3 regions of the Phytohabitans sp. LZ39 genome follow, and region 2 is predicted to be linked to each of the others. Evidence: riboswitches for the same ligand, from Rfam matches in the RefSeq annotation. Region 2 holds a riboswitch; each other region holds the start of a gene.
The links. Region 2 has a riboswitch for cyclic di-AMP ahead of AC5L36_RS01000 (C40 family peptidase). Riboswitches for the same ligand answer to the same signal wherever they lie in the genome.
Positions count from the first base shown of each region.

Region 1 (3,200 bases), on a different contig from region 2:
TCCTGGATCCGCGCCTCGGTGAGGATGTCGAAGAGCTCGAGGGCGGCGAAGCCGAGCGCGACCGCGACCATGCCGGCCGGGTGTCCCGCGGTGGCGCCGGCCGCGAGCAGCACCCCGCCGACCGCCACGATCGCCGCCAACCGGGCCGCCGAGAGGTGCGCCCACCGCTCGGCCAGCGCGCTCGCGACCGCCATCGCGGCGACGGGCAGCACGAAGAGCAGCGGTACGAACGCGGTGGCCGCGCCCATCTCGCGGGCGAGGATCGGCAGGTACTCGTCGATCGCGCCCATGCCGGTGACCACCGCGTAGAGCAGGACCGCCCGGCTCACGGTCCGGTTGGCGCGCACCTCGGCGAGACCTGCTCGCAGCGTCTTGGCGTAGCTGCCGCCGGTTTCCTCCACCCGCGACGCCTCGGGGAAGGACAGCGCGACCGGCACGACGGCCAGGCTGACGAGGATGCTGGCCAGGCCGACCAGCGGGTACCCGCCGAGCAGGAACGCCGGCGTGGCGAGCACCATCGCGGCCAGCTCCGCCACGAGAGCGGTGGTTTGCGCCAGCCCGGCCGTGCGCACGTAGCGGTCGGTGGCGTCCGCGGCGGCGAGCTCGTCGTAGACGAGCGCCTCCACGCTGCCGGAGGTCATCGCGGTCGACGCGCCCCACAGCACGAACCCGGCGGCGAAGGCGGCGTACGAGGGGAAGAACGTCCACAGTGCGAAGCCGATGGCCCGGAGGACGGCGGCGATCGCGACAAGCCGGCGGCGCGAGTACGCGTCCGCCAACGCTCCGGACGGTATCTCCAGCGTGAAGCCGACGACCGACCAGATCACGAACAGCGAGGAGATCTGCCCCGTGCCGAGCCCGGCGTCGGCGAAGAGCAGCGCGTAGACCGGGTAGAGGAGCACGCCCTCGGTGCAGGCGCGCAGGGCGCAGAGGCGCCAGGCGGTGCTACGTCATGCGGGATGGCGCGTGGGCTCGACCATGGGGCAACCGTGTCACCCCCTGGTCGAGCCCGTCAACGCACTTACTCGACGACCGATAGATGCACGTGGTTGGTGTGCAGCTCGCTGGGGCCGCAACAGCCGCTGTACGACTTCCAACCACTGCTGGGCAGCCAGATCTGTTTGAACCAGATCACGTAGAGCACGCCCAGCCGGCTCGCGTTCTTGATGAAGAAGTTGGACAGGTTGTTGCCGTACGTCTTCGCCGAACCGGACGCCGTGCCGCCGAAGACGTCGCCCGAGTCGACGCCCCAGTCGCAGGCCCGACCCTTCGGGTGCTCACCCGACCCGCCGCTGCGGTAGCAGGAGACGAAGATCTTGAAGCCGGCTCCCTTGGCCTGCTGCACCGCGTGCCACAGGCGGGGCGTGATGCACCCGTTGCCGGAGGTCGGGTCGGGGCTGATCGAGCAGCCGGACCCACCGGAGAACCCGGACGCGTTGGCGGCGCTGCCACTCCCGCTGGGACCGCTGGCGTTCTCGCCGCCGCCGGCGTTCTTCAACGCGGTCTCCGCCTGCTTCTTGCGGGCGGCCATGATCTGCACCTGCTTCTGCTGCTCGCGGATCTCGTTGTCGATCGCGAGCTTGGCGCGGGTCACCTCGTCTTTGGTGTCGAGCAGGTCGCGGAGCTTCTTGTCTTCGGTGGCGGCCACCGTGTCGAGCGCCGCGGCCCGGTCGACGAAGCCCTCCGGCGAGGTGCTGTTGAGCATCGCGGAGATCGGGCCGAGCCGGCCCCGGCGGTAGGCCGCGTTGGCCACCTCGCCGATCACGGCCGTTTTGGTGACCAGGTCACGCTCCAATTGGGCCAGTTGGGTGGTCAGCTCCCGCTGGCGCTTCTTGGACGTGTCCAGAGTCTTCTGCGCGGCGACGAAGCCCTTGCTCGCCGCGTCGAGCTGCTCGCGCAGGGTAGCGGTGCCGCCCTCGTCGTCGTTGGGTGCGGCGGTCGCCGGCCCCGCTGGTAAGCCGATCAGCGCGAACGCCGCGGTGACAAGCACCGCGACGAGGCCGACCCGGCTGCGGGCATGACCCATCAACCATCCTTCCAGTCAGCCGCCTACCGAGTTAGCTGACGGGTTCGGGACGGAAGTCTCCCTACCGCTGTCGCGGATTCACCCCAGTGGATCGGTGGTTCCCCGGCTCGCCCGAGGGCGACTCGGCGGCGGCCAACACCGGCGCCGGGGGGCGCCGCCGGGCGTTGACCGGAGCCGAGAATAGCGGCTTTCCATTGATGTGCCCACTGTTGTACCGATGGTGACGAATCAAGTACGCCCTGCTCAGGGGCGCTTTCACCACGTCGTGGGGTGGCAGTCGCCGGGTCGCGGCTCGACCTGGAGGGTGGCGTGCCCGATCTCGAAGTCGTCGTGCAGCGCCTCCCGTGCCGCGACCAACACCGGCCCCACCTGCGCGGACTCCTCCAGCGTGAGGTGCGCGGAAGCGACGTCCATGCCCGACGTCAGCGTCCACACATGCAGGTCGTGCACGTCGCACACACCGGGCACGGCGGCGAGGCGCCGCTGCACCGCGGTCACGTCGAGGTGTTCCGGCGCGGCCTGCACCAGGATGCGTACGGCCGCCCGGGCCAGCCGCCACGTGCGCGGGAGGATGAACAGGCCGACGGCCACCGCGATGATCGGGTCGGCGTACGCCCAGCCGGTCAGCCCGATCACGGCCGCGGCGACGATCACACCCACCGAGCCGAGCAGGTCGCCGAGCACCTCCAGGTAGGCGCCGCGCACGTTGATGCTCTCCCGCGCGCCCGAACGCAGCAGCCCGAACGCCACAAGGTTGGCGACGAGGCCGGCGACCGCCACGACGAGCATCGGGCCGGCGGGCACGTCGGGCGGGTCGCCGAAGCGGCGCACGGCCTCGACCAGCACGTAGATCGCCACGCCGAAGAGCAGGACGGCGTTGGCGAGAGCGGCGAGGACCTCCAGGCGATACAGCCCGAATGTGCGCTGTGGGTCGCCGGCCGCCTTGGACGCCCCTCTGCCGGCCCGCGCCGCGTCCGTGGCGCCGTCGCGGGTGGGCGCCGCGGCGGCGGACGCAGCCCAGATCGCCGCGAGCGCCATGCCGATGCCGAGCACGTCGGTGAACATGTGGCCGGCGTCGGAGAGCAGGGCCAGCGAGCCGGTGAGCAGGGCGGCCACCGCCTCGATCACCATGAAGACCGCGAGCAGGGCGAACGCGGCCCAGAGCCGCCCGCGG
Region 1 covers NZ_JCADBM010000039.1:11,716-14,915, forward strand. The annotation lists gene AC5L36_RS43235 (MFS transporter) at 1-902, opposite strand, end outside; gene AC5L36_RS43240 (coiled-coil domain-containing protein) at 1,022-2,026, opposite strand; cyclic di-AMP (ydaO/yuaA leader) riboswitch at 2,031-2,164, opposite strand; gene AC5L36_RS43245 (cation diffusion facilitator family transporter) at 2,282-3,200, opposite strand, start outside.
Region 1: linked by a shared signal. The riboswitch ahead of AC5L36_RS43240 (coiled-coil domain-containing protein) and the one ahead of AC5L36_RS01000 (C40 family peptidase) in region 2 are both predicted to bind cyclic di-AMP.

Region 2 (3,200 bases):
TTGCAGCGCGGACGTGGCAGCGGAGGCCGGGGATCTCGGCTCGCCCTGCGAGCCGCCGGCCTGCGCGGTCTCCGGCGGGAGCGGCGGTCCGCAGCTGACGCGGCCCGGGAAATCTGGCCCAAGCAAGAAACGCCCTCCCATCCCGGATGGATGGGAGGGCGTCTCCTTTACTGGCCGGTGCGGTCGCGTGACGGGGGAACACGCGACTGGCGCGGCCACGGGGGTGGGTAACGCTTATCCGGGTCGGCCGTAGCTGTTGATCGGCGCGGCGTTCATCGTGCGCATCCTGATCGGTACGCCGGGTTTGGACGCGTCGACGATGTAGCCGCCGCCAACGTAGATGCCGACATGGTGGAGGTCTGGGTAGTAGAAGATGAGGTCGCCGACCTTCAGGTCGCTCTTGCTGCTGATGGGGTCGACCGTGCCGCGCTGGCGGGCCGCGTTGTGTGGCAGCCCGACGCCGGCGGCCGCCCACGCCTTCATCGTGAGGCCCGAGCAGTCGTACGTGTCGGGGCCTTCGTTACCGAAGACGTAGCCCTTGCCGATCTGCGCGCAGGCGAACTTGGCCGCCTTGGTGCCGGCGCTGCCGTCGTACTCGACGGGGCAGGGTGCCGGCCGGAGCTCGCCGATGCCGCCGCCCTCGCCGTACGCCTCGAGGCGCATCTTCTCCAGCTTGGCGATCTCGCCGTCGATCTGCTTCTTCTTCGCCGCCAGCTGCGCCTCTTCCTCGGTGAGCTGGCCGACGAGCTGGTCGAGCGGTGCCTTCTGCTCCGCGTACTTCGCGCGTAGGTCGACGACCGCCTGGATGTCGGCCTGCGAGCGGCGGGCGAAGACGTCGAGGATCTCGAGCTGGTTGGTGAAGGTGCTGGGCGAACCCGTCGTGAGGACCGCGTTGAGCGCCGAGAAGTTGCCGCCCTTGTACTGCTCGGCCGCGAACTCTCCGACCTTCTGCATCGCGAGGTCGATCTGGAGCTGGAGTGGCGCGATCTTCTTGGCGAGCGCCTGGGCCTTCTGGCGCTTGGCCTGGAGGTCGAGCCGGGTCGCGTTGTGCTTTTCCGCCAGCGGCTCCAGCTTGACCCAGGCAGCGTCGATCTGCTTTTCGATCTCGGCCGGCGTGGGCGCGGCGTGCGCCACGGTGCCACTGGAGAGCACGGTCGCGACAGCGACGAGAGCGGTGATTACGGTGCGACGCGCGGCATAGCGTGCCACCGGAGCCGTTACTCCTTCTCCCTGGCCGCCTACCGGGTTAGCTGACGGGTTCGGGCGGGAGAGCGCGCCCTACCGCTTTCGCGGATTCACCCCGAGGTGCTTGGGTCCCCGGCTCGTTTCTTGGTCCGACTCGGCGGGCTGAGCCGTGGTCTCCCAGGCTGGGAGGCCGACCGCCGGCTCAACGATCCCCAAGGGTAGGAGCGGCCCAATCACCCGCGCAAGCCGTGTGGACAACCCCTTCGGTCCGTATACCGGTTGGTAGCACCGCGTGTATCGAAACGGCCTCAGTCAATGGTTAGGAACACGTCGTCGAGCAGGCCGGCGTACTGGTCGTTGTCGAAGGACACGTTCTTTCCGCCGATTCGCAGTGGCTCGGAATTCACAATGGACACATTCGGTGGCACTGTGACCGCAGCGCGTGGCACGCCATCCACGGCGATCGACAGCAGGCGACCGGAGCGGGCGCAGGCGAGCGCGTGCCACCGCCCGTCGGCCACCGTCACCGGCGCGACCACCCGGTAGATCGTGGTCTTGCTCGCCAGCACGCAGCTCGGCTGGCCCGCCTTACCGTCGACCTGGAGCTTGAGCTGGGTGACGCCGCCGGTCGAAAACCCTTTCTGCACAACGTTCGCGCCGTCGCCCGTGTCCGCCGGCGCCATCAGCACCGAGGCACCGAACCGCACGCCACGGGTGCCCGGGTTGAGCTCGGGCGCGGGCAGGCCTTCGAGGATCACGCGGGGGCAGCCGGGCGCCACGCACCGCGGCGGGAAGCGTGCCGCCCACCCGGCGCCGTGTGGCGTGTAGGCCAGCGTGCCGCGGGGGTTCAGCGGGTACCGCCCGTCAACGTCCGCGACCGGGCCGAGCCACCAGCCGTCGAACGTGTACCGCAACGACAGTGCCGGCTCGCGGTCGGCCGACGGCCGCGCGGAGGCGGCGAGGAGCAGGCTCGCGAGCCCGAAGAGGACAACCGCCAGCCGGCGCGTCGTGTGCATCTTGCGCGACATTGCTCGATTGTGGAGATTCGTGGCGAGACGGACAATCCCCCGGCCGAGGGGCCTGAAGGTTTTTTACGTAGACACGAGATCCGGCGGAATCTATTGACGACAACCACTCGACCCAGCCAGGGTTTCTCCATGCCCAACCTGACAACGCGCATCGCCCTCACCACAGCGGTGGTCGGCGCGGCGACCCTGGTGCCGGCCGTCCCCACCCTCGCGTCCAGCCCGCAGGACACCAGGCAGCAGGAGTACGCGGCCGCCGCGGCGGAGTACGGCGTGCCGGAGAGCGTCCTGCTCGCCGTGTCCTACCTGGAGTCCCGCTGGGACACCAACGCCGGCACGCCCAGCACCAGCGGCGGGTACGGCCCGATGCACCTCACCGACGCCGCGTACGTGACGTCGCTGCCGGGTGGCAACCACCACGACCACGACGGCGAGGACCCGCGCGGCGACGACAGCCGCCAAGCCCGAAACGTCGACTCGGGCGGCGTGCCGGCTCCGGCGCCCGAGGCGCTGCAAACGCTCGACCGGGCGGCGGCGATCACCGGCGCGTCCGAGGAGGCGCTGCGTTCCACCCCGGCGGCGAACATCGGCGGCGGGGCGGCGCTTCTCGCCTCGTACCAGAGAAGCATTGGTGGACCGGCGGGGAGCGTGAGTGACCCGGCGGCCTGGTACGGCGCGGTGGCCAGGTATTCCGGCGCGGACAGTGCCGACGCGGCGGCGGCCTTCGCCGACGAGGTCTTCGCGACGATCAGCGCCGGCGCGACGCGGGTGACCGACGACGGCCAGCGGGTGACGCTCGCGGCGCGCGACGTAGCCCCGGACCGCGGCTGGCTGGCCCGCCTGGGCCTGCGCAAGCTGGCCCGCCCGGACGGACTCGAATGCCCCACCGACATCTCCTGCGAGTGGATCCCGGCGCCGTACCAGGACCTGGGCGGCGGCGATTACGGCAACCACGACAAGGGCAACCGGCCGAAGCAGCAGAAGATCGAG
Region 2 covers NZ_JCADBM010000001.1:213,713-216,912, forward strand. The annotation lists gene AC5L36_RS01000 (C40 family peptidase) at 235-1,209, opposite strand; cyclic di-AMP (ydaO/yuaA leader) riboswitch at 1,220-1,355, opposite strand; gene AC5L36_RS01005 (LamG-like jellyroll fold domain-containing protein) at 1,494-2,213, opposite strand; gene AC5L36_RS01010 (N-acetylmuramoyl-L-alanine amidase) at 2,343-3,200, shown strand, end outside.

Region 3 (3,200 bases), on a different contig from region 2:
AGCGGCGTCTTCGAACTGGGGCATGTGGAGCGGCACGCCATCGGGGCGGCCGAGCACGCGCAACAACAGCGCGTGCGCGGTGAACGCGCCGACGCCCGGCAGGGCCAGCAGCGCCTTGCGAACGTCCTCATACGGCCCGGTGCGGAGCCACTCCTCGTCGAGCGAGGCCACCCCCTCGACCACCTCGCGCAGGCGGCGGGCGCGCAGCCGATTGCCCGCGAAGCGGACGAGATCGGCGTCGTCTCGCGCGGCGACCGTGGCGAGCGAAGGGAACGCGACGTGCTCCACCCCGTCGAGCGTCAGGGACGGCCCGAGCTCGGCGGCCACCCGGCGCTTGCGGGCCGCCGCATACCACTGGGTGCTCCGCTGGACGAGCGCGAAGTAGACCGCGCCCTCGGCGAGCGAGGAGAAGCGCACCTGGTGTAGCCCGTGCGCGGCGCGCAGCAGCCCGGCCATGGCCGGGTCGCGCCCGGCGACGTCGAGGAAGGCACCGAGGTCGTCGTCGAGGCCGAGCCACCGCCCGACGGCGCGATGCACCACCGCCCGCTCGGTGGGTAAGAGGTGGCGGTCGGCGTGGAGGGTGAGCACGACGCCCGGACCCTCGGAAGCAGGCCCGACGTCGGCGACCACCGCCTCGGAGCCGAGCAGGAACGCCTTGCGCACCCGGCCCCCGGAGATCACATGGCCACCGGCGCAGGGCGCGAAGCCGGCCAGGGCGCGCAGGGACAGGTCGAACGAGAACGGCTCGGTGGCCGCCAGAAAGACTTCGGTCATGCCTCGACGGTGAACCCGCGGTACGACACTTCCGGCCGGCCCGTCCTCCCGCCGATCAAGGACTTGTGCGCCGATCGAGGGCTGCCGACGGCGCGTCCGCGATGGACCCGCCGCAAGCCGCCCTCGATCGGCGCACTTGAAGATTTATCTGACTCTGCCGTAGCCGTACGGGGTCATCATGTCGACCGATGCCAGCTCGACGCTCTCGCCGGCCTGCGGCGCGTGGATCACCTTGCCGCTGCCCACGTAGATCGCGACGTGGCCGAGACCGTTGTAGAAGACGAGGTCGCCCGCCTGGAGGGAGCCGCGGCCGATGTGTGCCACCACGTCCCACTGCATCGCGGCGTTGTGCGGCAGCGACTTGCCGGCCGCTCGCCAGGCGGCGAGCGTGAGGCCCGAGCAGTCGTACCCGCTGGAGCTCTCGCCGGCCCAGACGTAGGGCGTGCCGATCGCGTTGTACGCGAACCGCACCGCCACGCCCGCCTTACCGGAGATCGAGGGGATCGACCCGGTGTAGCCGCCGCTGGAGGTGGTGGCCGAGCCGTACGCCTCCTCGCGCATCTTGTACAGCTTGTCGAGGTCGCCCTCGATCTTCTTCTTGCCGGCCGCGAGCTCCTTGAGCTGGGCGGTCTGCTTGGCCTGGGTGGCGTCGAGCGTCGCCTTCTGCTCGGTGAACCGGCGCTCGGCCTCGGTGAAACCCTCCAGCTGCCGCTTGCGGTCGCGGGCCAGCTGGTCGAGCATGCCGAGCCGGTCGGCGAGCGGCCCGCTGCCGTTCAGCAGGGCGCTCGCGGTGCCCACCTGGCCCGTCCGGTACGCCACCGAAGCCATCTGGCCCACCTCGGTGTCCGCCTTGGCGAGCTGGGCCTCCAGCGGGCCCATCTTGGCGCTGAGCGCCGTGGCGGCGGCCTTGGTCTGCTTGAGCTGCTCGTTGAGCTTGTTGTACGACTCGACGACCTTCTCCAGCTCGGTGGATGCCTTGTTGATCTGCTCCGTCAGCTCGCTCGGCGACGGCTCGGCCTGTGCGGCCGCTGCCGGCACGGTCAGCCCGATCCCGAGCCCGATCAGCACGAGGGCGTGGAGCAGCTTCCGCGCGGAAGACAAACGGTGAACCCTTCTTCCCCAACGCCGCCTACCGGGTGAGCGAGCTTGCGCGCGACCCATCAAACTCGGCAGCTTGCGCTAGCGGCGGCTCGCCGCGAGCGGCGAGGCGACGTGAGCTGACGGATTCGGGCGGGAAGATCGCCCTACCGGGTCCGCCGAGGGGCGGGCGGGCCGCGGATTCACCCCAGTGCATTCGGTGGGTCCCCAACTCGCTGACGGAGAGTAATCGTCGTGCGATTAGGCGGCACCGGACCGGCGTCACCCGGGGGAGTGACTGACTACCGGACCAGCGGCTCCAACCTAGCGTCGGGGCCGGGCGGGCGAAAGTGGCGGAAGGATGACTTGTGACGGACGCCCGCGAACGGGGCGAATGTCTGTGTCACTCTAAGTGATTAGGTCGTACACCCAGGTCGGTCGGCCAGACGGGTGAAGGGCGATTTGTCGGTCTACGCGTTGGGTGGGCGACGGCGCTGACAAATCGGATATGCGGGCCTGAAAGCCCCGCGATGCAGCTAGCCGACCGCTGCCAATCTGCCAGGTGGCTGATTGCACCCCTTCCCTCGACTAGATGGCATCTCGCACAATGGCAGCAGGGCCCTTGAGGTTGCTGAAGCGGCACTTGATCGCCAGACGGAACAGAGCGAGAAAGACGATCGGCACCTGGCTGCCACCAGGTGCCGATCTCAAGAACCACCACACCAGCCCGCCTCACGAGCCGTAGGAGGCATTGAAGTGCAGACTACTCGCTACCCCGCGCGGTCACCAGCAGCACAGCCCGTAACGCAAGCAGACGTAACGAGCCCGAAACCGCCTGCTCCGCTGTACCAACAGCCCGGCATCCTGGTTACCCGCGACTGGTTCATCGTCGGTGGGCGCCGGTTCCCGGTCGGCGAGCTCAGGCACCTGCACACGGCCCGAGGCCCAGCACATCAGCTCACCGTGCGGTCGGTGACGGTGACCGCGATCGTGCTGGCCGCCATCGGGATCACGCTCGGCATGACCACCGAGCTCAACCACCTGAGTGCACAGGCCTACCTGGCGCTCACGGCGGTGGCGTTCGTCCCATTCCTCGTGGCGACGATCGGCCACCGCCTGCGGCCGCGGGCCTACGAGCTGTGGGGCGAGTTTCGCGGGATGACGGTGCTGCTCTTCAGCAGCGACGAGGAGCGGCAGTACGGGCAGGTCACCCGGGCGCTGCTCCGGGCGCAAGAGGCATACCGGCTCGGCGGGCTGGCCGAGCCGCTGGTAACGATGAACATCTGGCGCATGCGCTAGCCATAGAGACTTCGTCCCGAGTTCGGCCGCCGCGCGGCAAAGCGGGTCAA
Region 3 covers NZ_JCADBM010000018.1:128,980-132,179, reverse strand. The annotation lists gene AC5L36_RS30545 (DNA-3-methyladenine glycosylase family protein) at 1-774, opposite strand, end outside; gene AC5L36_RS30540 (C40 family peptidase) at 919-1,875, opposite strand; cyclic di-AMP (ydaO/yuaA leader) riboswitch at 1,987-2,079, opposite strand; gene AC5L36_RS30535 (DUF6232 family protein) at 2,608-3,150, shown strand.
Region 3: linked by a shared signal. The riboswitch ahead of AC5L36_RS30540 (C40 family peptidase) and the one ahead of AC5L36_RS01000 (C40 family peptidase) in region 2 are both predicted to bind cyclic di-AMP.